Regions from separate parts of the Streptomyces sp. NPDC002306 genome, predicted to be linked through region 2. Evidence: riboswitches for the same ligand, from Rfam matches in the RefSeq annotation. Region 2 holds a riboswitch; the other holds the start of a gene.
The links. A riboswitch is a leader RNA that binds a small molecule or an ion and turns the genes downstream of it on or off. The one in region 2 is predicted to bind glycine.
Positions count from the first base shown of each region.

Region 1: it holds a riboswitch for glycine, as region 2 does, so the genes downstream of both, gcvP (aminomethyl-transferring glycine dehydrogenase) here and gcvT (glycine cleavage system aminomethyltransferase GcvT) in region 2, are expected to answer to the same signal.

Region 1 is NZ_JBSFCK010000057.1:3,367-14,010, reverse strand. It holds gene gcvP (aminomethyl-transferring glycine dehydrogenase) at 1-2,273, opposite strand, end outside; glycine riboswitch at 2,456-2,554, opposite strand; gene ACWCQK_RS38765 (PRC-barrel domain-containing protein) at 2,669-3,040, shown strand; gene ACWCQK_RS38760 (DNA polymerase IV) at 3,638-5,173, opposite strand; gene ACWCQK_RS38755 (MerR family transcriptional regulator) at 5,230-5,874, opposite strand; gene ACWCQK_RS38750 (bifunctional nuclease family protein) at 6,103-6,576, opposite strand; gene ftsR (transcriptional regulator FtsR) at 6,661-7,398, opposite strand; gene ACWCQK_RS38740 (FHA domain-containing protein) at 7,442-8,344, opposite strand; gene ACWCQK_RS38735 (DUF881 domain-containing protein) at 8,406-9,248, opposite strand; gene ACWCQK_RS38730 (small basic family protein) at 9,257-9,589, opposite strand; gene ACWCQK_RS38725 (DUF881 domain-containing protein) at 9,586-10,482, opposite strand; gene ACWCQK_RS38720 (sugar phosphate nucleotidyltransferase) at 10,590-10,644, opposite strand, start outside.
Region 2 is NZ_JBSFCK010000013.1:1,455-12,098, forward strand. It holds gene ACWCQK_RS24445 (NAD(P)H-dependent oxidoreductase) at 441-995, shown strand; gene ACWCQK_RS24450 (acyl-CoA carboxylase epsilon subunit) at 1,250-1,450, shown strand; gene ACWCQK_RS24455 (L-serine ammonia-lyase) at 1,601-2,968, opposite strand; gene glyA (serine hydroxymethyltransferase) at 3,054-4,319, opposite strand; gene gcvH (glycine cleavage system protein GcvH) at 4,334-4,711, opposite strand; gene gcvT (glycine cleavage system aminomethyltransferase GcvT) at 4,821-5,939, opposite strand; glycine riboswitch at 6,011-6,118, opposite strand; glycine riboswitch at 6,119-6,221, opposite strand; gene ACWCQK_RS24475 (AAA family ATPase) at 6,394-7,065, shown strand; gene ACWCQK_RS24480 (enhanced serine sensitivity protein SseB) at 7,420-8,223, shown strand; gene ACWCQK_RS24485 (enhanced serine sensitivity protein SseB C-terminal domain-containing protein) at 8,358-9,158, shown strand; gene ACWCQK_RS24490 (hypothetical protein) at 9,476-9,817, opposite strand; gene ACWCQK_RS24495 (ABC transporter permease) at 10,262-10,644, shown strand, end outside.

The sequences.
Region 1 (10,644 bases), on a different contig from region 2:
CACGGAGCCGCCGAGATCGGGCCGACCCCGGTCTCGGGACCGGCCGCGGGCTGCATCGGGTGGTTCGGCAGGTACGGCGCCAGGTGCGACCGTACGGCCACCGGACCGACGCCGGGGCCGCCGCCGCCGTGCGGGATGCAGAACGTCTTGTGCAGGTTCAGGTGCGAGACGTCACCGCCGAAGTGGCCCGGCTTGGCGAGGCCGACGAGGGCGTTGAGGTTGGCCCCGTCGACGTAGACCTGACCGCCCGCCTCGTGCACCTGCGCGCAGATGTCGGCGACGTGCTCCTCGAAGACGCCGTGCGTGGACGGGTACGTGATCATCAGCACCGACAGCTCGTCGCGGTGCTTCTCGATCTTCGCGCGCAGGTCCTCGACGTCGATCTCGCCGTCGCCCGCCGTCTTCACCACGACGACCTTCATGCCGGCCATCACGGCGCTGGCGGCGTTGGTGCCGTGCGCGGAGGAGGGGATCAGGCAGACGGTCCGCTGGTCGTTCCCGTTGGCCCGGTGGTACCCGCGCACGGCGAGCAGACCGGCCAGCTCACCCTGCGAACCGGCGTTGGGCTGGAGGGAGACCTTGTCGTAGCCGGTGACCTCGGCGAGCCGCTCCTCCAGCTCACGGATGAGCGTCAGGTAGCCCTGCGCCTGCTCGGCGGGCGCGAAGGGGTGCAGCTGGCCGAACTCGGGCCAGGTGACCGGCTCCATCTCGGTGGTCGCGTTGAGCTTCATCGTGCAGGAGCCCAGCGGGATCATGCCGCGGTCGAGCGCGTAGTCGCGGTCGGACAGCCGGCGCAGGTAGCGCAGCATCGCGGTCTCGGAGCGGTGCTGGTGGAAGACCGGGTGGGTCAGGTACGCGTCGGTGCGCAGCAGCGCGGCCGGCAGGGTGTCCTCGGCGGTCTCGTCCAGCGCCTCGATGTCGCCCTCGACGCCGAAGGCCGTCCACACGGCGGCGATCTGCGCGCGCGTGGTGGTCTCGTCGCAGGCGAGGGAGACGTGGTCGGCGTCGACGAGGTGCAGGTTCACGCCGTGCTCGCGCGCGGCGGCCACCGTCGCGGCGGCCCGGCCCGGCACCCGCGCGGTGAGCGTGTCGAAGTAGGCGCCGTGCACGATCTCGACCCCGCCGGCGGTCAGACCCGCGGCGAGGAGCGTGGCGTAGCGGTGGGTGCGCCGGGCGACGGCCTTCAGGCCCTCGGGCCCGTGGTAGACGGCGTACATACCGGCCATCACGGCGAGCAGCACCTGCGCGGTGCAGATGTTGCTGGTCGCCTTCTCGCGGCGGATGTGCTGCTCACGGGTCTGGAGGGCGAGGCGGTAGGCCCGGTTCCCGTCGGCGTCGACGGAGACGCCCACGAGCCGTCCGGGCAGGCTGCGCGCGAACTTCTCGCGCACGGCCATGTAGCCGGCGTGCGGTCCGCCGAAGCCCATCGGCACACCGAAGCGCTGGGTGGTACCGACCGCGATGTCCGCGCCGAGCTCGCCCGGCGAGGTCAGCAGCGTCAGCGCGAGCAGGTCGGCGGCGACGGTGACGAGCGCGCCCAGCTCGTGCGCCTGGTCGACGAGCGGCTTGATGTCGCGCACCGCTCCGGAGGCGCCGGGGTACTGGACGAGCACGCCGTTGATCTCGCGCTCGGCGATCTCGGCCGGGATGCCGTCGCTGAGGTCGGCGACGACGACCTCCACACCGGTCGGCTCGGCGCGGGTCTGGATCACGGCGATGGTCTGCGGCAGCGCGTCCGCGTCGACCAGGAACAGACCCTTCTTGTTCTTGCCCATGCGCAGGGACAGCGCCATCGCCTCGGCGGCGGCCGTGCCCTCGTCGAGCAGCGAGGCCCCGGACGTCGGCAGGCCGGTGAGCTCGGCGACCATGGTCTGGAAGTTCAGCAGCGCCTCGAGCCGGCCCTGCGAGATCTCCGGCTGGTAGGGCGTGTACGCCGTGTACCAGGCCGGGTTCTCCATGACGTTGCGCAGGATGACCGGCGGCGTGAAGGTGCCGTAGTAGCCGAGGCCGATCATCGAACCGAGGACCTCGTTGCGGTCCGCGAGGGAGCGCAGCTCCGCCAGCACCTCGGCCTCGGTGCGGGCACCCGGCAGGTCGAGCGCGTCGGCGTTCTTGATCACATCCGGTACCGCGGCTGCCGTGAGTTCGTCCAACGAGCCGTACCCGACCTGCGCGAGCATCTTGGCCCGCGCCTCCTGGTCGGGCCCGATGTGGCGCTGCTCGAACGGGATTCCCTGTTCGAGCTCGGAGAGCGGAATGCGGTGGGCGGTCATTGCGGAGGCCTCCTGGTCTGACGCGACCTGCGAGGGGTACCTAGGCGCAGGTACCCGGACGGCCTCCCCCTCTGTCATCTCAACCTGAGAGTTTCACCGGATCACCCGGGACGGGGATACCGGCTTTCACCGTCGGTGAGAGCTGGGCGTCCGTCGACACCCGCTCTGCTTTCCAGAGTGACCTCGTCCGTGCGGTACGTGGGCCTGAGAGATTCCGGGGAGGAGTTGCTCCTTCGGCGCCTCCGATGATGTTGCTCGGAGGACTCTCCCGCACGGGGTCGGCAGCCGTTTGCCAGCGTACCAGCGCGGTCAACAAGGGCTCCTTCGAGTGGCCACCTTCCTGAATGTGCTCTTTTGTAGTGCTTACGAATGAGTTGCGACCTGGAGGAGGGCCCGTGCAGACCGATATCGATCCGCGCAACCTGATCGGCCGCAAGGCGTTCGACCGCAACGGGACCAAGATCGGCACCATTGACGAGGTCTACCTCGACGACGCCACCGGCGTGCCGGAATGGGCCGCCATACGTACCGGCCTGTTCTCGAGAGACGCCTTCGTCCCGCTGGAGCCCAGCGAACTGGTCGAGGGCGCCCTGCGCATCCCCTTCGAGCGAGCGCTGATCAAGGACGCCCCGGACTTCGGCGTCGGACGCCACCTCTCGCCCGAGCAGGAGCTCCAGCTCTACCACCACTACGGCCTCGACATCGCCGCTCCTCCCCCGATCCCGGACCACGACTTCGGCAAGCTGGCCGGCACGGACGAGGCCTGACCCCCCACCGCCCGCCCGTCCGCACTCCCCTCCACCCCCGACCCCACCGCTGCCCCACCGCTGCCCCACCGTCCCGCCCTCTCCTTGCCCGGCCGCCACCCGACCACCCGGCTGCCGGGCCGACGCACGACGTGGGCAAGGTCACGGCGGAACCTGGCATCCGCCCGCGCAGCCCCGCCCCGCGACGCGCGCCGGGACCCCTTCCGGCCCAACCTCGCCGGACGGACGGACAGACGGACCGACCGCACCGGCGAAACCGCGTCGGCCCCCGCACCCAGCCGGCTTCGAGCGGACCGCGCCCCCGGTCGGCGCCCATGACGTTCGCGCCGAGGACGGTGACCTCCACCTCGGCGCGGTCCCGGGGATCGCCGGGGGTGCGGCCGTGGCGCAGCGCGTTGTCCAGCAGGTTCGTCGCAGACCTCCTCGACCAGCTGGTCCAGGTCCAGCCGCAGCGGCACGGTTGCGAAGGTGTCGGGTGCCGCCCGCAGTCGGCCGCGCGCGAGGACGTTGCCGACGACGTCGGCCAGCCGGTCGGTGGCCCGGATACGGGGCAGATGGGAGGCGTGGACCGCGGGGCCCGCGTCCGCGCCCCCGTCGTCACTCCCCCGCCTGCCCCCGCCCCCTCCCCTGTCCCGATCCTGCCGACCGCTCGGCCGCGACACCGCCGCCGTCCGAGTCCGTATCCGAGTCTGTGTCTATGTCCGCGGTCGCGCTCGCGTTGGCGTCCATGCCCGATCGCGCGTCCAAGGTCACGACCATCGCCTCGGTCACGGCCGCGACAGCGCCCTCCTCGTCCGGTCTTCGCCGCACCAGCGGCAGCGGATCCGCCGGTTCCAGGTCCGGGTCGTCGATCCGGAAGGTCCGTACCCGCCCGGGTACCGATTCGGGCGTCTCGAACCGGACGGTGACCCGGCCGAGGCCGCTGCCCTGTACCCATCCATGTCCGTGCTCGGCGTGCCGCACGTCATGCCCCGCCCGCCAGCGCCGCTCGACCGGCTCCGGCGTCTCCGGCAGGGCCTCCTCCGCCGCCTTCTCCTCCGGTGCGTGCCGCGCCAGCTCCCCGGCCGCCTGGGCGAACAGATCCTCCTGCGTGTAGTCCGCGAGCCCGGACACACCCACCCCCAGCAGCCGCACCCCACCCGTCGTGTCCACCGAGTCCAGCAGCCGGGCCGCCGCCTCCCGCACCACCGCCGGATCGTCCGTGGGCCCGCGCAGCGTCTCCGACCGGGTCAGCGTCGAGAAGTCGTAGCGGCGCACCTTCAGCACGATGGTCCGCCCCGACAGCCCGGCCCCGCGCAGCCGCCCCACACACCGGTCGGCCAGCCGCTGCACCTCGAGGCCCACCCTGAGCCGGTCGTGGATGTCCACGTCGTACGTGTCCTCGACCGACACCGACTTGGTCTCCCGCTCGGCCACCACGGGCCGGTCGTCGTGTGCCAGCGCCATCGCGTGCAGCGCGTGCCCGTGCGCCTTGCCCAGCAGCCGTACGAGCTCGTCCTCGCCCGCCTCCGCGATCTCGTCGACCGTGGTGATCCCGGCCCGCCGCAGATGGTCGCCGGTGGCCGGCCCCACGCCCGGCAACGTCCGCACCGACATCGGCCCGAGCAGCGCCCGCTCGGTGCCCGGCTCGATCAGCAGCAGCCCGTCCGGCTTGGCCTGCTCGGAGGCGATCTTCGCGAGCATCTTGGACGCGGCCAGCCCCACGGACCCCGTCAGCCCCGTGACAGCCCGTATGTCGGCGCGCAGCCGCACACCTGTCAGCCGGGCCGACTCCGCGTCCCAGGCGGTCTCCCCGGCCTCCAGATCCACGAACGCCTCGTCCAGACTCAGCGGCTCCACCAGGGGTGACAGCGCCCGCAGCAGCCCCATCACCTGCTCGCTGATCGCCCGGTAGAACCCGAAGCGCGGGACGAGATACGCCGCGTTCGGCGCCAGCCGGCGCGCCTGCGCCATGGGCATCGCCGAGTTGACCCCGAAGACCCGCGCCTCGTACGACGCGGTCGCCACCACTCCGCGGGGCCCCAGGCCGCCCACGACGACTGCCTTCCCGCGCAGGCTCGGCTTGGACGCCTGCTCCGCCGAGGCGAAGAAGGCATCCATGTCGAGATGCAGGATCGTGGGCGCGGTTCTCACATCTCCGATGCTGCCCTACGCCACTGACAATGCCCGGGTACGGCTCCGGGGAGGTCTCAGACGGCCCGATTGCGGCGCCGCGCCAGCTCATCGGCGGGGTTGGGTCCGACGAGGGTCTCCCCCGTGTCGATCCGCTCCCCGTGCAGCTGCGAGAGGGCGTTCTCCACATCCCGCCACACCACGCCGACGGCGATCCCGAAGATGCCCTGACCGCCCTGGAGCAGGGCGTGGACCTCGTCGGGCGAGGTGCACTCGTAGACCGTGGCGCCGTCGCTCATCAGCGTCATGCGCCCCAGGTCACTGAAGCCACGCTCCCGCAGGTGCTGGACGGCGGTGCGGATGTTCTGGAGCGACACCCCGGTGTCGAGGAACCGCTTGACGATCTTGAGGACGACCACGTCCCGGAAGCTGTACAGGCGCTGCGTCCCCGACCCGTAGGCGGGCCGCACGCTCGGCTCGACCAGCCCGGTACGGGCCCAGTAGTCGAGTTGCCGGTAGGTGATCCCCGCGGCCGCACAGGCCGTCGGGCCTCGGTAGCCGATCTGCTCGGACGCCATGGACGTCGCCCCTCCGCTGCTCGGCACGGCCGAAGGTCGCTGCGGAGCGTGATCGACCGCGTCGCTGTGAAGCGGGTACGGACCACCCGCCCCGAAACCGGGTCCCGGGACGCCCCCAGCCATACCGCCGCCGCTGCTGCTCACGCCGACCTCCCTCCTCGACCTGCCTCCTCGACGGTAGGCAGTCACCAGGGGTGCGTCAACGATCGCCACACTCGGCACGCCGAGTGATAATCACCCTAGGAGTGGTTTCCCGTACCCCACCGCGGGGAAAGGCTAGCCGAATGCGCTCGGAGGGAGTCGCAGGACGCTCTCACTCGCCGCTGGCAATTGCCGCCGCACCCGGCCTTGTCACCGGCCGCGGCACCAGGCCTACTGGCTGCTGCTGCCGAAGTCCTCGGGCGAGATCTGGTCGAGGAACTCGCGGAACTTCTCCACCTCGTCCTCCTGCTCGTCCGGGATCGCGATGCCGGCGTCGTCGAGCACCGTGTCACTGCCGTAGATCGGCGTCCCGGTCCGCAGCGCCAGCGCTATGGCGTCGGACGGACGTGCGCTGACCTCGATCCCACTGGCGAAGACCAGCTCCGCGTAGAAGACGCCCTCACGCAGGTCCGTGATGCGTACTTCGGTGAGCTCCTGACCGACGGCTTCCAGCACGTCCTTGAACAGGTCGTGGGTCAGCGGTCGCGCGGGGGCCATGCCCTGCTGGGCGAAGGCGATCGCCGTCGCCTCCCCCGGCCCGATCCAGATGGGGAGGTAACGGTCGCCTCCCACTTCACGCAGGAGCACGATCGGTTGGTTGGAGGGCATTTCGACCCGGACACCTACGACATCGAGCTCGTTCACACAGCAACCCTAGGCCGTGCCCGGGACGTTTGGGTAGTCGGGCCCGGATCGGGCGCCCGATCACGCCGCGCGCGACCACCCTGTTCAGGGCAGCCGGACACCGAGCGCGGTCTGCACCAGCGCCGCGTGCAGCTTCACGGTGAGCCCCGCCAGCTCCTTGGTGCGGTCCTGCGCATGTGCCCTGGTCTGCGGGTTGCGGTGCCGCTTGAGCGGCGCGACCACCTGGTCCACGAGCCCCGCCTCACGGTCCGCGGCGGCCTTCATCGCCCGCAGATGCCGTGGCTCGATCCCGAACCGTCCGAGCTCGGTCACGAGCGAGGCGACGGTGACCGCCTCGGCGTCGTAGGCCCCGCCCTCCAGCGGGGTGATCAGCCCGTAGGACTGCCACTCCTCGAGTTCCTGCTCACCGATCTCCGCCGCGGCCAGCAGCTCGGCACGGCCGATCCGGACCGCGGTGGAGTCCTCCACCACCTGCGGCAGGGTCTCGCCGTCCCGCTGTCGTCCCACCGCGGGCAGCCGCACGGCTTCGCCGCGCTCCATCGCCTCGAGGTGCTCACGGATCACCTTGAGGGGAAGATAGTGGTCCCGCTGCATCCTCAGGACGTGACCGAGACGCTCGACATCCAGGGCGCTGAACTTGCGATACCCCGAGGGGGTCCGCTGCGGCTCGATGAGTCCCTCCGACTCCAGGAATCGGATCTTCGAGATGGTGACCTCGGGGAACTCCTCGCGCAGCACGTTCAGCACCGTGCCGATACTCATCAGCCCACTGTCCGCCGCGGCGGTGCCGTGCCCGGCACCGCCGCCCGGTGTTCGAAGCATGGACCTTCCCTGGGGGTCCCCCCGGACGGTGTCCGGGGGAGGGTCAGTAGCCTCGCTGGCTCGCGTAGAAGACCAGCCGGTACTTGCCGATCTGCACCTCGTCCCCGTTCGACAGAGGGACCTGGTCGATCCGCTCACGGTTGACATACGTGCCGTTGAGGCTGCCCACGTCGGCGACCGTGAACGCGCCGTCCTGGCCACGCCGGAACTCCACGTGCCGACGCGACACCGTCACGTCGTCGAGGAAGATGTCGCTCTGCGGGTGACGCCCCGCCGTGGTCAGCTCACCGTCCAGCAGGAAGCGACTGCCGGAGTTCGGACCCCGGCGCACGACCAGCAGCGCGGAACCCAGCGGCAGCGCGTCGACGGCCGCCTGCGCCTCCGGCGACAGCGTCGGCACCGCCGTCTGACCGGTGACCTCGGCGTCGTAGGCCTCGAGTCCGGAGATCGAGATCGTGGACGTCGTCTCCGACGGCCGCTCGGGCGTCACGCCGGGACGCAGCGGCGCGCCGCAGTTGGAACAGAAGCGGCTGTTCTCACCGTTGCGGTGACCGCACCTCGTACACACCAGGGCCGACACGGAAAACCCTCCACCCGTACTTGAGGTTGACGGTTGGCCGAAACCTATGCCGCCGGACTGGGCGGGGTCAACAGACGGCGCGCCCTGACCTCCGGAAATGTCACCGCCCGGACCAGTCACCTGGTCCCGGAACAGCGGCCGCTGGCCCTCCGCGTCAGGCTGTGCGCGATGGCGAGCGGTCGCGTTGTCGCTACCCTCTCGCGCGCTCTTGCCGAACAACTTCGCAAACAACTTCACGGGCGATTCCCCTTGACCGAAACAGACCCGCCCGTGGGGCAGGACGAACCCTGACTCAATACACCGGTCGACCCGGACATCTTCACAACGTCCGTATCCACCAGACAGTTTCCACCACGCACCACCCATTCGGTGCGCCGACCCCCCGCAACCTCTTGCCCTCGCGTGCCGACCCCCATGCACCCGCGGTTCACGAGGAGGACGACCGAGCGTAGTCAGGCCGCTTCACCGCTCGCAAGGCATCTACGACGATCTTGCTCGAACGTTCCACGGCAACCGTGGCCTGCTCCTTCTCCAGTGTCTGCACCACGCCTCCAGGGATGTTGAGCGCCGGTTCGAGATCCTGCGGCTTGCCGATGACCTTGAAACGAAAGGGAGCGTTGATCTTGTTCCCGTCGACGCTCACGCTCTTGCCGGATTCCGACAGATACGTGCCGGCGACCACGCGCACACCGTTCACCTGGATCGCCTCGGCACCGGCCGCGCGCAGCTCCTGGATCGCGTCGAGCAGCATGTCCGCCTCGACCGTCCCCTTCGTGTCCTCGATCGTCATCGTGATGCCCGGCCCCTGCGCGGCCACCGTGCCCGCGAGGATGCCGAGTTGCCGCTCCCTCTCCAGCGTCTGCTTTCGGGCCTCCTCGGCCTGGTCCGAGCTGTTCTCCAGCTCGTCGCGCTGCTTCTCCAGACCCTGCTTCTCGTCCTCAAGACGCTGAGTTCGGTCGTCGAGTTCATCGAGAATGCGAACAAGATCTTCCTGCCGCGCGCCACGCAGCGCGCTGTCACCGTCACTGTTCGACGCCACCTGCACGGCCAGCCCGAACCCCAGACCGAACAACAACACGGCCACGATGAGTTGGGCACGGGACACGCGCGGCGGCCACAACCCCTTCACCAGCCGCCGGCGGCCGGACATCGCGGGCTCCGACGTCCCCTCCGCGGGCTGCTCGGCCTCAGGTGCCCGCGCGGGCACCTCGTCGGGCAGTTCCTTGCGCAGCAGGTGCTCGGGCTCGGGTCGCTCGTCCTCGTTGGTCATCGGTGGTCTCACGCCCGGAAGACGTGCCGGCGGATGGCCGCGGCGTTGGAGAAGATCCGGATGCCGAGGACGACCACGACACCCGTGGACAGCTGGGCGCCCACGCCCAACTTGTCACCCAGGAAGACGATCAACGCGGCGACGACCACGTTCGACAGGAACGACACCACGAAGACCTTGTCGTCGAAGATCCCGTCGAGCATGGCCCGCAGACCACCGAAGACGGCGTCCAGGGCCGCCACGACGGCGATCGGCAGATAAGGCTCGACGACCGCCGGAACCTCGGGCCGGACCAACAGGCCGGCCACGACTCCCACGACGAGGCCCAGTACGGCGATCACGATGTGCCCTTCTCGGTTATCGGCTGTGCGGTACGTACGATCAGACTCGGTGCGGCGGGCAGCCGGACGTCACCCTCCGTGGAGATGCTGGTCCGGATGCCGAAGTTCTCCTGGAGAGCGTTCAGATACAGGCCGTCGGCACTGTTCTGGAACCTGGTGCTCAGCCGCTTCCCGTCCCCCACCGCGAGCACCGTGTACGGCGGCACCAACGGCTTGTTGTCGACCAGTATCGCGTCGCCCGCGGCCCTGATCGCCGACAGCGCCGTCAGCCGCTGTCCATTGATGGAGACCGCCTCGGCACCCGACTCCCACAGCCCGTTCACCACGCGCTGCATGTCCCGGTCACGAACCCGGCCGGTGTCGGTGAAGCCGGACGTCTCGCGCGGGTCGCCGTCACCCCCGGTGGTGGCTTCCTTGGCGTCGTTCACGACCAGCTTCACGCCGGGCCCGTGCACCTCGGCGGCACCCGACAGAATGCCCAGCAGCTCGGACTGGTCACCGCCGCCGCTCTGGCTGAGCGCCTCGCGCTGCCGGGCGCCCACGTCGTCCCTGAGCCTGTCGACGGAGCCCTCCAGCTTGTCGGCCGCTTCCGCCTCCCGGTCGATGCGGTCGATCAGCTCCTGGCGCTCCTTGGCCACCACCGGAGCCGCGACCCGGGCCTGTGCCGCGCCCACCGTCACGACCAGCGCGGCGAGCACCAGGCCGGCCGCCAGACCGAGCTTCGCGCTGAGAGTCCTGGGCAGGCCACCGGCGCCCGCGGCCGTCTTCCGGGCGGCGGCCTCGGCGTATCCGTCGTCGAGGCTGTGATCCATGACGTTGGTGAGCAGCGACATGGAGGCGTCCGGACGCGACGGGCGCGTGAATGTGCTCCGAACGGGGGGCTGCTGCGGCATGCCGCACATCGTCGCATGTCGCGACCACTACCTCCGAACGGCCCCACCGGCGTGCCGGACAGGCCCCCTTGGGGACACATGTCCGGCACGCACGCGTACCGGGTGTTTCAGCGCCCCGCGCTGTCCACGACGGCAGACCACTCGTCGAGCAGGGCCTGTGCG
Region 2 (10,644 bases):
GGCAGGGCTTCGACAGAGTCGGCTGACGTCCGGGCGGTCCTGGCCGGGGCAACCTGCCTGCCGGCGGTGGGCGAGTGGATCGCCGAGGTGCCCTGCACCACGCCCGCAACCCGCACCGGCCTCGCGCACTCCTCGGCTTCGGATGATCACGAACCGGACGCATCCCGACCGCGCCGAACCCTCGGGGCGTTGAGGGTGCGCGTGAAAATCCACCACCTGGACGGTCTCCGGTGGAACGAGTCCGTCAATATTGCGTGATAAATACCGCTCGGATCACTGACTGCCTTTACTTACAGAGGCACAGCCGCTCGTTCCGGAACGATCGCCCTTTCGAAGCGCTCGAGAAGAACGCATCACCGCGGACACGGCCGACCCGCTCGCCACTATTGACAGTGAGGACGCACGCGGGTTCGCGTCCTAAACGAGAAATGGAACAATCAGTGACCACCAATCGCACCCTCGTCATTGTCGCCCACCCGAACCTCGCGGAATCCCGTGGCAACGCCACCTGGCTCGCCGGGATCAAGGACTTGGACGACGTCACCGTCCACGACCTCTACGAGACCTACCCCGATTTCAAGATCGATGCCGCACGCGAGCAGGAGCTGCTGCGCGAGCACGACACCGTCATCCTCCAGTTCCCGGTCTACTGGTACAGCGTCACCCCGCTGCTCAAGGCCTGGTTCGACGCGGTGCTGGTGCACGGTTTCGCCTTCACCTTCGACGGTTCCGCCTCCGCGCTGCAGGGCAAGAAGGCTTGGCTGGCCGTCACGGTCGGCAGCACCCTGGAGACCTACGCCGCGGACGGCCTCGCCCGACGGACCCTCGAGGAGTACCTCGCCCCGGTCGCTCAAACGCTGGAGTTCTGCCAGCTCGACTATCAGGGTTTCCACTCCGTCTACGGCATGATCTTCGACCCGCTGGACGAGGACCTCCTCCTGAACGCCAAGGAATACCGCAGGCTCATCGCGGCCAATGAGACGCCGGTCGGCTGACCTCGATTATTCGTGAATTCTTCGAGTCTTCACGACTGATCACGATGATTACTCCGGGGCCCAGCCCCAGGCCGCCCGCTCCTGCACGTCACCGTCGCTTCCTTCGCCGAACTCGACCGGAGTTCGGCGAAGGAAGCTCGACTCGGGCTCGGTGAAGCGGCCTTGAAACCCCACGGGCGGCGGCCGAACCAACTGAGGATGCTCCGCACCAAGCACGGCGGCCCACCCCAGTGAGCGCGCCGAAGGGGCAGCAGATGGACCTGGGGGACCTCCGCATCGTCCACGGCGATCCCACTCCCGAGGAACTCGCCGCGCTGATCGCGGTTCTGGCGGCCCGCACCGCCGCGCAGTGCGTCGCCACTCCGCCGTTCGCCCATGGCAACCGCCGCCCGCAGGCCCGTTGGCGACGCCTCGAGCGCATGGCCGGCTACCGCAGCCCCGTCTCCTGGCGCTGATGCCGCCCGCCTGCCGTGGCGACGACCATCGCGGCCGTCGCCGGCGTCGCCACCGAGTTCAGCGCGAGCAGCGCCAGCAGCGCGAGCAACGTGGTCAGTGAGGCCGACAGCGCGGAAGGACAGGAACGCGCTGGTCAGGGCCCGCCCCCCTCAGCACTCGATGATGTTCACCGCGAGCCCGCCCCGGGCCGTCTCCTTGTACTTGACCGACATGTCGGCGCCGGTCTCCTTCATGGTCTTGATGACCTTGTCGAGGGAGACCTTGTGGGAGCCGTCGCCGCGCATGGCCATGCGGGCGGCCGTGACAGCCTTCACCGCCGCCATGCCGTTGCGTTCGATGCAGGGGATCTGTACGAGGCCGCCGACGGGGTCGCAGGTCAGGCCGAGGTTGTGCTCCATGCCGATCTCGGCGGCGTTCTCCACCTGCTCGGGGCTGCCGCCCAGCACCTCGGCGAGGGCGCCGGCGGCCATGGAGCAGGCGGAGCCGACCTCGCCCTGGCAGCCGACCTCGGCGCCGGAGATGGAGGCGTTCTCCTTGAAGAGCATGCCGATGGCTCCGGCCGCGAGGAGGAAGCGGACCACGCCGTCCTCGTCCGCGCCGGGGATGAAGTTGATGTAGTAGTGCAGGACCGCCGGGATGATGCCCGCGGCGCCGTTCGTGGGGGCGGTCACCACCCGGCCGCCGGCCGCGTTCTCCTCGTTCACCGCCATCGCGTAGAGCGTGATCCACTCCATGGAGTGGGCCAACGGGTCGCCGTCGGCGCGCAGTTGACGGGCCGTCACCGCGGCGCGGCGGCGCACCCGCAGGCCGCCCGGCAGGATGCCCTCACGGGACATGCCGCGCGCCACGCACGCCTGCATCACCCGCCAGATGTCCAGCAGGCCGGAGCGGATCTCCTCCTCCGTGCGCCAGGCGCGCTCGTTCTCCAGCATCAGCGCGGAGATCGACAGGCCCGTCTCCTTCGTCAGGCGCAGCAGTTCGTCGCCCGTGCGGAAGGGGTACTTCAGGACCGTGTCGTCCAGCTTGATGCGGTCCGCGCCCACCGCGTCCTCGTCGACGACGAAGCCGCCGCCGACGGAGTAGTACGTCTTCGACAGCAGTTCCTTCCCCGCGGCGTCGTACGCCCACAGCGTCATGCCGTTCGCGTGGTAGGGGAGCGTCTCGCGGCGGTGCAGTATCAGGTCGTCGTCGAAGGAGAACGGGATCTCGTGCTCGCCGAGCAGCCGGAGCCGGCCCTCCGCCTTGATCTCCTCCACCCGTTCGTCGGCCCGCTCCACGTTCACCTCGCGCGGCGAGTCGCCCTCCAGGCCGAGGAGCACCGCCTTGGGGGTGCCGTGGCCGTGGCCGGTGGCGCCGAGGGAGCCGTACAGCTCCGTGCGGACGGACGCGACGGCGTCCAGCAGGCTTTCGTTGCGCAGCCGGTGCGCGAACATGCGTGCCGCGCGCATCGGGCCGACCGTGTGGGAGCTGGACGGGCCGATACCGATCGAGAACAGGTCGAAGACCGAGATGGCCACGGTGACTCCTCAGAACGGGGGTGGAACAAGGGGTGGGGCACCGCGCTCACCTCTCAGTGTGCGCGCGGTGCCCCGTACGGCGGTACTACTTGCGGCCCAGCGTGGGGTACAGCGGGTGCTTGTCGGCCAGCGCCCGCACCCGGGACTTCAGCGACTCGACGTCGTACGACGGCTTGAGCGCCTGCGCGATCACGTCCGCGACCTCGGCGAAGTCCTCGGCCGTGAAGCCGCGGGTGGCCAGGGCGGGCGTGCCGATCCGCAGGCCCGACGTCACCATCGGGGGGCGCGGGTCGTTCGGGACGGCGTTGCGGTTGACCGTGATGCCGACCTCGTGGAGGCGGTCCTCGGCCTGCTGGCCGTCCAGCTCGGAGGCGCGCAGGTCGACCAGGATCAGGTGCACGTCCGTGCCGCCCGACAGCACGTTCACCCCGGCCTCGCGGGCGTCCGGCGCGGTCAGCCGCTCGGCGAGGATCCGCGCGCCGTCCACCGTACGGCGCTGGCGCTCCTTGAAGTCCTCACCGGCGGCGATCTTGAAGGAGACCGCCTTGGCTGCGATCACGTGCTCCAGGGGGCCGCCCTGGAAGCCCGGGAAGACCGAGGAGTTCAGCTTCTTCGCGAACTCCTTCTTCGCCAGGATGATGCCGCCGCGGGGACCGCCCAGCGTCTTGTGGGTCGTGGAGGTGACCACGTCCGCGTGCTCCACCGGGTTCGGGTGGAGGCCCGCCGCGACCAGACCCGCGAAGTGCGCCATGTCGACCCACAGGTACGCCTCGACCTCGTCGGCGATCCGGCGGAACTCCGCGAAGTCCAGCTGACGCGGGTACGCCGACCAGCCCGCGATGATCACCTTGGGGCGGTGCTCCTTGGCGAGCCGCTCCACCTCGGCCATGTCGACCAGGCCGGAGTCGTCCACGTGGTAGGCGACCACGTCGAACTGCTTGCCCGAGAAGTTCAGCCGCATCCCGTGGGTCAGGTGGCCGCCGTGCGCCAGGTCCAGGCCGAGGATCGTGTCGCCGGGCTGGGCCAGCGCGAACAGCGCGGCCTGGTTGGCGGAGGCGCCCGAGTGGGGCTGCACGTTGGCGTACTCGGCGCCGAACAGCTCCTTGACCCGGTCGATGGCGATCTGCTCGGCGACGTCGACGTGCTCGCAGCCGCCGTAGTAGCGGCGGCCCGGGTAGCCCTCGGCGTACTTGTTGGTCAGGACCGAGCCCTGCGCCTCCATGACCGCGACCGGCGCGAAGTTCTCGGAGGCGATCATCTCCAGGGTGGACTGCTGGCGGTGCAGCTCGGCGTCGACGGCGGCGGCGACGTCCGGGTCGAGCTCGTGCAGGGGGGTGTTCAGAAGCGACATGGGTGGGTGACTCCTCAGCCGGCGGAAAAGGCGGTGTACTCGTCGGCGGAGAGCAGGTCGGCCGGCTCGTCCGTCACGCGCACCTTGAACAGCCAGCCGCCCTCGAAGGGGGCCGAGTTCACCAGCGACGGGTCGTTCACCACGTCCTCGTTGACCTCGGTGATCTCGCCGTCGACGGGGGAGTACAGGTCGCTGACCGACTTGGTCGACTCCAGCTCGCCGCAGGTCTCGCCCGCGGTCACCGTGTCACCGACCTCCGGGAGCTGGACGAACACGACATCGCCGAGCGCGTTGGCCGCGTGCTCCGTGATGCCGACCGTCGAGACGCCGTCCTCGGCGCCCGACAGCCACTCGTGCTCCTTGCTGTAGCGCAGCTGCTGGGGGTTGCTCATGGCCTGAATTCTCCTGTACGCGGGGGAGTGCTGGTGGATGGGGGATGGTCGCGACCGCTGGTGAGCGGCGGAAAGGTGCGCGGCGTCACGCGAGGACCGCGCTCAGTGTCTACTTCTGGCGCTTGTAGAACGGGAGCGCCACGACCTCGTACGGCTCGTGGGTACCTCGGATGTCCACGCCGACGCCCGTGGTGCCCGGCGCCGCGTGCGCCGCGTCGACGTACGCCATGGCGATCGGCTTGCCCAGCGTGGGCGAGGGGGCACCGGAGGTGACCTCGCCGATCACCTCACCGCCGGCCACGACGGCGTACCCGGCGCGCGGGACCCGGCGGCCCTCGGCGACCAGGCCGACCAGGACGCGCGGGGGGTTCGCCTCCGCGCGGGAAGCGGCCTCGGTCAGCGCGTCCCGGCCCACGAAGTCACCCTCCTTCTCGAACTTCACGACCCGCCCGAGCCCGGCGTCGAAGGGCGTCAGGGAGGTGGTCAGCTCGTGCCCGTACAGCGGCATGCCCGCCTCCAGGCGCAGCGTGTCCCGGCAGGACAGACCGCACGCGATCAGTCCGACGGGCGCGCCGGCCTCGGTGAGCGCCTGCCACACCTGCTCCGCGTCGGCCGGGGCCACGAACAGCTCGAAGCCGTCCTCACCGGTGTAGCCGGTGCGCGCGATGAGGGCGGGGACGCCCGCGACGGTGCCGGGCAGGCCCGCGTAGTACTTCAGGCCGTCCAGGTCGGCGTCGGTGAGGGACTTCAGGATGCCGGGGGACTCGGGGCCCTGGACGGCGATCAGGGCGTAGGCGTCGCGGTCGTCGCGGACCTCGGCGTCGAAGCCGGCGGACCGCTCCACGAGCGCGTCGAGCACGGTCTGCGCGTTGGAGGCGTTGGCGACGACCATGTACTCCGTCTCGCCCAGCCGGTAGACGATCAGGTCGTCGAGGATGCCGCCGTCCGCCTGGCAGATCATGGTGTAGCGGGCGCGGCCGACGCCGACGGAGCCGATGTTGCCGACCAGGGCGTGGTTCAGCAGGGCCGCGGCCTGCGCTCCGGTGACCGTGATCTCGCCCATGTGGGACAGGTCGAAGAGACCGGCCCTGGTGCGCACCGCGTTGTGCTCGTCCCGCTCGGAGCCGTAGCGCAGGGGCATGTCCCAGCCGGCGAAGTCGGTCATCGTCGCTCCGAGCGAGCGGTGCACGGCATCCAGCGCGGTGTGACGGAGTGGGGTACTGCTCATCGGACGGTCGTCTCCCAGGGCGATGGGGTCCCCTGCGCGGCGGAACCGGGCACGGGGGAGGGCGAGGTCGTTCCTCCCCATCTGTCATCGGAACCTGAGAGGTTCGTCGTGACCACGCGTGGTCAGGACTTGCACCTTGGGTGGAGCCGCTGTCGCAGCGGCCCGCTTTTCAGATGTGCCTCGCCCGCGCGGTAACTGGGGCCTGAGAGATTCAAGGGAGGGACTTGCTCCTTCGGCGCCCCGGCGCAGCAGTGCTGCTGGGGACTCTCCCGCGCGGATTCAAGCGGCCGGTATGCAGTTGGCGCGGACATCATCGCACGCCGCGTCCGCCGAGGGGCAGGCCGCATCTGTAACCGGCTTGTGGCGCTACGCGCACGAAAACACCGGACATCACGCATTACCGTCTCTTTACGCTTGGCGGGGAAAGGACTTACCTGACCCCAGGGGGAGGACGATGACGGTGAACAGGATCACGGCGTACGCCACTACGGCCGCCGCACTGCCCAAGCAGCCCGCGGCCGCGGCCGCTGAGGTGCGCGCGCCACTGCCCGCGCCGGTCGTCCGCGACCTGCGCGAGCGCTCCGGGCACAGCCCGCACGGCCTGGTCTTCGGCCCGCGCGACCTGGTCGTGATCACCGGCCTGCCCGGCAGCGGCAAGTCCACGCTGATGCGGCGCGCGGCCCGGGGCATCCGCGTCGACTCCCAGGACACCCGCGACCGCTGGGACGCCCGCGCGCCCCGTTTCCTGCCGTACGCCGTCTACCGCCCGCTCGTCCGCCTGGCCCACTACGCCGGACTGCGCCGCGCCGTGCGCACCGGCCGGGGTGTCGTGGTGCACGACTGCGGCACCCAGGCCTGGGTGCGTGACTGGCTGGCCCGCGAGGCCCGCCGCCGGGGCGGCACCCTGCATCTGCTGCTGCTCGACGTCACCCCGGGCGCGGCGCTGGAGGGCCAGCGCGACCGGGGCCGCGGCGTCTCGCGGTACGCCTTCCTGCGCCACCGCCGCGCCGCCGCCCGTCTGCTGCGCGCCGTCGAGAAGGGTGAGCTGCCCCCGGGCTGCGGCTCGGCGGTCCTGCTGGACCGTGAGGCGGCGGACGTACTGGGCCGGATCGACTTCGCGTCCTGAGGGGGGCGATGGCGCGGACGGGCGGAGGGGTGCGTGCGCGGGCGGGCCGACGTTCGGACGGGCACTCGTTCAAGCCGCCCGACGTTTCGATGGTCGAATCCCCAACAGGGGCGATGAATTGACGGTGGAATAGACGGACGGGTCGATGAATGGGCAATCAGATGCCGGATGTATCGACGAATCGACGGGTCAGGGGTCGGTCCGGGCGAGCGCCAGGCGGCGTGGTCCGCGGGCATGGCGTGACGGAGCGGCCTCCGGGGACCGTCGCGTATCGGTCTGCGGGACGATTGCGCGGGGGCCCGCACCGGTTAGCCTTTTGAGCCACAGCAGCGGTTCCCAGCAGGCGGTAGAGAGATGGACTTCCCGGCGGATCTTCCCGCGGACTTTTCCGCGGGCTTCCCCGCACAGACGCACCCCCATCCGCACGGCGGATGGCCCGGCAACGAGCTGGAGGAGGTGCTTTCCGCGGCCCTCGGCGTGCCGTCGGCCGGCGGACGGATCGTCGAGGTGCTCGGCCGCAGCTTCGTCTGGGTGCCGCTGCCCAACGGCGGAGGCCCGCACAGCGGCCCGCTCGACCTGCCCACCCTGGAGATCGAAGGCCAGGTGTACGTGCCGGTCTTCAGCTCCGAGCAACAGTTCCGGCAGGTCGTCGGCCCGCACATGCCGTACACCGTCGCGCCGGCGGTGGAGTTCGCCCGCGGCCTGCCGCCGCAGGTCGGCATCGCGGTGAACCCGGACGGCGTGGTGGGCATCCCGCTGCCGCCGACCGCGGTGGCGGAGCTGTGCCGCGGCGGACGCACCCCGCTGGACGGCTTCGCCAGCGGCGGCCGGGTGCGGCTGTTCGAACCGGACTGGCAGGACGACCCGGTGGACTTCCTCGCCGCGGCCTCGGCCGAGTTCGCCGACACCGGCGTCGTGCTCACCGCCCGCCGCTGCCTGGCCGCCATCGAGACCGGGGACCCCGTCCTGTTCGTCGGCGTCGAACTGGCCCAGTGGGAGGGCGACCTGCGCGTCCTGCCGATGGACGCGCTCGGCCGGGCGCTCGCCGGGGTCGCCGTGCGATGGCCGGTGAACCTCGTCCTGCTGGACGTGGTGGAGGACCCGGTGACCGCCTGGATGCGGGAGCGGGTCCGCCCGTTCTACCAGCGGGGTCACTGACCGCCCGCCCGACCGCGGGCCGACCGTTTCCGCCGACGCGGAACAACCCCCGAACTCCTGGGCGGCTGTTGTCGGCTGAGACGCCTAAGGTGGTTTCATATCCAAGGCGACGTTTCTCGAAGGGGCGGTACAGGGTGAGCGCGAGCGGCACTGCCGCGACCGGGCAGGTCGAGCACATGCTGCGCCAGGTCACGCCCGGGCGCTACGACGCCTACGAGGCGCTCCTGCGTGCGCTCGCGACCCCGTCCTCCGGCCAGGTCTGGATGCTGCTGTGGCACGGCCAGGCCGGTTCCCCGGACGCCCAGTACGGGAACATGCAAGTCGACGAGTTCGGCTACGCCCCCTGCGTGACCTCCGCCCAGGAGCTCTCGGCCAGCGGCTGGAACCGTTCCTACGAGGTGGTGGACGGCCTCGACGTGGCCCGCACCCTCTACCCCGACCACTTCGGCCTCTGGCTGAATCCGCACGCCCCCGGCGGCGGGCTCGGCATCCCCTGGCTCGACCTGCGCCGGATCGCCACCGGCCTGGAGCGCCAGCCGGCCGGCCCGCTGCGGCTGTCCGAACCGGGGATCGAGATCCCCCAGTTCTACGCCCTGCTCGCGCAGAACGCCCATCGCACCCCGGCGATCCGCACGCTGCGCCGCGCCTGGGTGCACCCCGCGCTCGGGGCGCCGTACCTCGTCATCGGCCTCGACGTCTACGACACCTCACCGTCCGCCGTCGACTCCGTACGCGGGATGATGCAGCAGTCCATCGGCGCGGTGCCGGACGGGCTGCCCGTGTCCACGGTGGCGATGTCGGACGAGCACGACCCGGTCGTGATGTGGATGCGCGCCAACGGCCGCCCGTTCTACGACCGCGAGGCCCACGCGGCGGCCCCGCCGGCCCAGGCTCCCGCAGGCGGCTACGGCTACCCGGGCTCCCGCCCCTACTGACCGCCCCCACCACGGCGCCGAGCAACACCGTTGCTCCTGCTACCGCTTGCGCATTCCCCAGTTCCTTTTCTCCTTTTATGTTTTCTTCGGTCCGTTCGGGCAGTGGGTGGTCCATTCCATTGCTCGAACGGTGATTCCCTCAGGGATTGTGCGGCGACAGCCGGCCGGGCGTCGCGGCTCGGGCGTGCGGTCGTTCGTGCTCTTGGTCCGGCCATTCCGCCGAGCGCCGTACCGAGGTGATCGCCGTCAGGGTGCCCATGGTCTTCACGGCGCACTGCCGGCAGTCGCCGCTCCCTCGACCTGCCCGATCCCCCAGCTCAGGCCGCGGCCGGGGTCGAGGTGGCCGGGATGACGGCGAAGCCGCCGGCCGCGAGAACCGTGCTCGTCGCGACCGAACAGAGCGCCCGCTTCATTGCCTTGTTCATTTGTTCCCCGTTTCGCCGGTCGGCGCTTCCGATGGAGTTCCTGAGTCGGCGATGGAAAAGCCGGTCATGCCATTCGGGCCCGGCGAACACTTCTCGAGGAATGACGGTTCGCCCTCTCAGGGGATCCTTGAATTCACATGCGTGAAGAGTTGTGAAGATCGCCGCAAACTGGTCGATTACCCCGTTTGCTGGGGGCGTTGAAAGGGCGCGCGAGGGTGAATCGGGCATGGTCACGATCCGATGTGACGCCTGCCACACCTGATGCGCAGAGTTGCGACTGGGACAAGTCGCCCACCGTGGGTCGGTATTGGGGCACGGAGGCCCGACGCTGGGGAGATCGAGTGAGCATCTGGTGACGGGGGGTGTAAAACCAGTGATCCCCGGAGGGCGAAGTGTGGTGTCCGGATAACGGAACGCTCAGAAGGGCATCACGGTTGCGCATACATTCTCTGTCAGGCCTGGCGTGTGATCGCGACCGCGTTGAACACTCGCCTTCTCAGACGCGAGGCCGTCGTTCCCGTGAACGGGTACCCATCGGTGCCAATCCGGGATCGACCGGACAGCTGAGCCGTACTCTTCGGCGCAGGCCGCGCAGCAGGCAGCAGCAGGTAAGTGAACCAAGTCGCGCACAGCGGCGGATGAAAGCCGGTCACCACCGGCGAGAGGGGTCGGGTCACCGTGACCGCACCGATCGAGACCACTGGATCGGCAACCGAGGCGCAGCCGGAGGCTGTGCTCATCGGTGTCGAGAAGGGGCGGATCGAGGGCCGTTCCCTGGGACAGATCGCCTGGTCCCGCTTCAAGAAGGACAAGGTCGCCGTCGTCGGCGGGGTCATCGTGATCCTGCTGATCGTGATCGCGGTCCTCTCGCGGCCCATCCAGGCCCTCCTCGGCCTGGACCCGAACGCCTTCCACCAGGAACTGATCGACCCGAACACCTCGCTGCCCAAGGGTGACTGGGGTGGCATGAGCTGGGACCACCCGCTCGGCGTGGAGCCGAAGTTCGGCCGCGACATCGCCACCCGCATCCTCGAGGGCTCCTGGGTCTCGCTGGTCGTCGC